One region of the Solibacillus sp. FSL R7-0668 genome, then DNA from elsewhere that is predicted to be linked to it. Evidence: a T-box and tRNA genes for the amino acid it is inferred to sense, from the RefSeq annotation. Region 1 holds a T-box; the other holds one or more tRNA genes.
What was found. A T-box is a leader RNA that pairs with one kind of tRNA and senses whether it is charged. The one in region 1 lies ahead of MKX47_RS13445 (valine--tRNA ligase), so its partner is inferred to be a tRNA-Val.

Region 1 (2,167 bases):
CTGAAAGATAAGGTTCAACTACTGCATTTGTACGCTCTGAGTGACCTACTTGGTGTACGTGAGGCTCGATTTCAACGAGTACGCCCGCTTCTTGTAAGTCCGCTACAATTTGCTTACGGCATTCGAAACGATCCATGCCTGCATATTTACCTGCTAAATCATTCATTGTGCCATCTTCGTTCATAACTAAAATACGCTCTAGGTTATGACGGTTCCCTACTTCAAAGTCGTTCGGGTCATGGGCTGGTGTCATTTTTACAACACCTGTACCGAACTCTTTATCTACATAATCATCGGCAACGATTGGAATTTCGCGACCTACGATTGGTAAAATAACCGTTTTCCCTACTAAGTGGGCATAGCGCTCATCCTCTGGGTGAACAGCAACACCAGAGTCACCTAGCATTGTTTCTGGACGCGTTGTCGCAACACGTAATTTACCAGAGCCATCAGCAAGTGGGTATTCCATATGGTAAAATGCGCCTTCTACTTCTTTGTGAATAACCTCGATGTCAGAAAGGGCTGTTTTTGCAGCTGGGTCCCAGTTAATGATGCGTTCGCCGCGGTAAATTAAACCTTTTTCGTATAATTTAACGAAAACCTCTTTTACCGCTTCTGATAAGCCTTCATCTAACGTGAAACGCTCTTTTGAATAGTCTAATGCTAGACCTAACTTCGACCATTGTTCACGGATGTGAGAAGCATATTCGTCTTTCCATTCCCATGTTTTTTCTAGGAATTTTTCGCGTCCTAAATCATAGCGTGAAATACCGTCTTCACGTAATTTTTGCTCTACTTTCGCTTGTGTGGCAATCCCTGCATGGTCCATCCCTGGTAGCCATAGTGCATCATAGCCTTGCATGCGCTTCATACGGATTAAAATATCTTGTAATGTTGTATCCCATGCGTGACCAAGATGTAATTTCCCTGTTACGTTTGGTGGTGGAATGACGATTGAGTAAGGCTCTTTATCGCTTGTTGGGTCTGCTTCGAAAAATTTACCGTTTAACCACCATTCATAGCGGCCGGCTTCTGTTGACTGTGGATCATACTTTGTTGGCATTGTAATTTCCGTCATGTGAATCTCTCCTTTTAATTAAAAACTTTTTCAATGAAATCAAAAAACTCCCTTCGTCTTTAAAAAAGGACGAGGGAGTTAAATCGCGGTACCACCTTTAATTCCGTTTGGGTTTAGTCAAGCGCTCGCATACGTCGTCACTTGCTTCACTCGTCCACTCGTGAACTATATGTTCAACTCGCGTCTTCGCTCAGCTGCGTTCCTCGTCTGACAAGCGCTTTCTTTAAACCCTTATGATTTAATTAAGCGCTCGCAAAATCTGCGGCGTTCCTATGCCCAATCGGCACTTCATTCGATAACGGTGTTTAACCGGAACTTAGCTACTAATCGTTCACTAAGTCAGCTCCTAGGCTACCTTCTGTAATTACAATGTAGAAACTTTGCAGCTACCGTTTCCTCTCTTACACATTGCCAATTTACATACTCTTCCTATTCAACGCTTCAATTATAGAGTTAGTCTTTATTTTATGATGTTTCGCATAAAATATCAAGGACTTCATCACACATGTTAAATATTTTAAACATATACTATACAAAAGGAGTTTTGCTGTGCGAAAAAATTATAATCCATACTTATTGCCGCCTTGGCTTCGAAAATTCCGATTTTTAATGCGCCATTGTATTATTCCATTAACGGTTTTCCAAGCAATTCGTACCATTATCTTTCCCACAACGCTCGACATTATTTTGCTTTTTATCTTAATGTTATTTTGCTATTTACTATTAACCGATTTTATTTAGTGTCATACACCCATTCTTTAAGAAATGATAATGTGTATTCCCCAATCCAAAATTTTGATTTAAGTGTAGTGATGCATTATCACTACAGAAGGCCAACACGCTCTTTGCCATGAATGAGTTGCTGCACGATGTGACGATTTTAGCAATGTGAGGAAGAAAACATATGTATGACAAATTAAAAAGAGGCAATAACGAATTATTTTAGTTTCGTTATTGCCTCTTTATTATTTGTGTTCTTTATTTAAGTGTACTTGTACGACGCTATAAGCTTCTGCTAGTTGCTCAAGAAAATCAACTTCCTCACTCGATAACTGAGGGCTTTCTTCAATTATTGCTTTCACATAGTCG
Region 2 (2,167 bases), 2.4 Mb from region 1:
AATGTATGACCCGTACGGGATTCGAACCCGTGTTACCGCCGTGAAAGGGCGGTGTCTTAACCGCTTGACCAACGGGCCAATGGCTCCGAAGGCAGGACTCGAACCTGCGACCTGCCGATTAACAGCCGGATGCTCTACCAACTGAGCTACTTCGGAAACATACTATGGTGGGCCTAAATGGACTCGAACCATCGACCTCACGCTTATCAGGCGTGCGCTCTAACCAGCTGAGCTATAGGCCCATACTATGGTGGGTTTGGACGGAATCGAACCGCCGACACTTAGAGCTTCAATCTAATGCTCTACCAACTGAGCTACAAACCCACAAAAAAATGGCGGTCCCGACCGGGATCGAACCGGCGATCTCCTGCGTGACAGGCAGGCATGTTAACCGCTACACCACGGGACCAACATATTAGTTACTACTTATAAAATTAAATGGAGGAGGTAGAGGGATTCGAACCCCCGCGCGGTGTTACCCGCCTGTCGGTTTTCAAGACCGATCCCTTCAGCCGAACTTGGGTATACCTCCAAAGGGAAAATAAAATATATGGTGGAGCCTAGCGGGATCGAACCGCTGACCTCCTGCGTGCAAGGCAGGCGCTCTCCCAGCTGAGCTAAGGCCCCATTATAATGGTCGGAATGACAGGATTCGAACCTACGACCCCTTGGTCCCAAACCAAGTGCTCTACCAAGCTGAGCTACATTCCGATCTGTCATTTTAAAAATATATATGGCGCGCCCGACAGGAGTCGAACCCATAACCTTTTGATCCGTAGTCAAACGCTCTATCCAATTGAGCTACGGGCGCTAAAACTACTTGTTGTTATTTTTAAAATGGTGCCGAGGGCCGGAATCGAACCGGCACGGTGATCACTCACCGCAGGATTTTAAGTCCTGTGCGTCTGCCAGTTCCGCCACCCCGGCATTTTGGAGCGGAAGACGAGGTTCGAACTCGCGACCCCCACCTTGGCAAGGTGGTGTTCTACCACTGAACTACTTCCGCAAAATGCTTAGAATTTATATTCTGACAGTATGTAAATTTATAAAACTGGTGAGCCATGAAGGACTCGAACCTTCGACCCTCTGATTAAAAGTCAGATGCTCTACCAACTGAGCTAATGGCTCTCTAAAATGGTGCCGGCGAAAGGAGTCGAACCCTCGACCTACTGATTACAAGTCAGTTGCTCTACCAACTGAGCTACACCGGCATTTTAGATATGGTGGAGGATGACGGGCTCGAACCGCCGACCCCCTGCTTGTAAGGCAGGTGCTCTCCCAGCTGAGCTAATCCTCCTGGGTAAATAACCTAGCGACGTCCTACTCTCACAGGGGGAAACCCCCAACTACCATCGGCGCTAAAGAGCTTAACTTCCGTGTTCGGTATGGGAACGGGTGTGACCTCTTTGCCATCATCACTAGATTATTTGAAAGAATCATTCTTTCAAAACTGGATAAACGTTTCATTGATGTTCGTAAACATGTGGTTAAGTCCTCGACCGATTAGTATTCGTCAGCTACATGTGTCGCCACACTTCCACCTCGAACCTATCTACCTGATCGTCTTTCAGGGGTCTTACTTACTTGCGTAATGGGAAATCTCATCTTGAGGGGGGCTTCATGCTTAGATGCTTTCAGCACTTATCCCGTCCACACATAGCTACCCAGCGATGCCTTTGGCAAGACAACTGGTACACCAGCGGTGTGTCCATCCCGGTCCTCTCGTACTAAGGACAGCTCCTCTCAAATTTCCTACGCCCACGACGGATAGGGACCGAACTGTCTCACGACGTTCTGAACCCAGCTCGCGTACCGCTTTAATGGGCGAACAGCCCAACCCTTGGGACCGACTACAGCCCCAGGATGCGATGAGCCGACATCGAGGTGCCAAACCTCCCCGTCGATGTGGACTCTTGGGGGAGATAAGCCTGTTATCCCCGGGGTAGCTTTTATCCGTTGAGCGATGGCCCTTCCATGCGGAACCACCGGATCACTAAGCCCGTCTTTCGACCCTGCTCGACTTGTAGGTCTCGCAGTCAAGCTCCCTTATGCCTTTACACTCTGCGAATGATTTCCAACCATTCTGAGGGAACCTTTGGGCGCCTCCGTTACCTTTTAGGAGGCGACCGCCCCAGTCAAACTGTCCGCCTGACACTGTCTCCTACCC

Region 2: it encodes a tRNA-Val, which carries the amino acid that the T-box ahead of MKX47_RS13445 (valine--tRNA ligase) is inferred to sense. The anticodon was not compared.

What each region holds. Positions count from the first base shown of each region.
Region 1 covers NZ_JBBOUU010000001.1:2,678,478-2,680,644, forward strand. The annotation lists gene MKX47_RS13445 (valine--tRNA ligase) at 1-1,078, opposite strand, end outside; T-box leader at 1,141-1,524, opposite strand; gene MKX47_RS13450 (hypothetical protein) at 1,628-1,819, shown strand; gene MKX47_RS13455 (alanine racemase) at 2,044-2,167, opposite strand, start outside.
Region 2 covers NZ_JBBOUU010000001.1:252,495-254,661, reverse strand. The annotation lists tRNA gene MKX47_RS01285 (tRNA-Glu) at 7-78, opposite strand; tRNA gene MKX47_RS01280 (tRNA-Asn) at 81-156, opposite strand; tRNA gene MKX47_RS01275 (tRNA-Ile) at 166-242, opposite strand; tRNA gene MKX47_RS01270 (tRNA-Phe) at 249-324, opposite strand; tRNA gene MKX47_RS01265 (tRNA-Asp) at 334-409, opposite strand; tRNA gene MKX47_RS01260 (tRNA-Ser) at 440-532, opposite strand; tRNA gene MKX47_RS01255 (tRNA-Ala) at 552-627, opposite strand; tRNA gene MKX47_RS01250 (tRNA-Pro) at 635-711, opposite strand; tRNA gene MKX47_RS01245 (tRNA-Arg) at 735-811, opposite strand; tRNA gene MKX47_RS01240 (tRNA-Leu) at 839-927, opposite strand; tRNA gene MKX47_RS01235 (tRNA-Gly) at 932-1,006, opposite strand; tRNA gene MKX47_RS01230 (tRNA-Lys) at 1,053-1,128, opposite strand; tRNA gene MKX47_RS01225 (tRNA-Thr) at 1,136-1,211, opposite strand; tRNA gene MKX47_RS01220 (tRNA-Val) at 1,222-1,297, opposite strand; rRNA gene rrf (5S ribosomal RNA) at 1,308-1,423, opposite strand; rRNA gene MKX47_RS01210 (23S ribosomal RNA) at 1,484-2,167, opposite strand, start outside.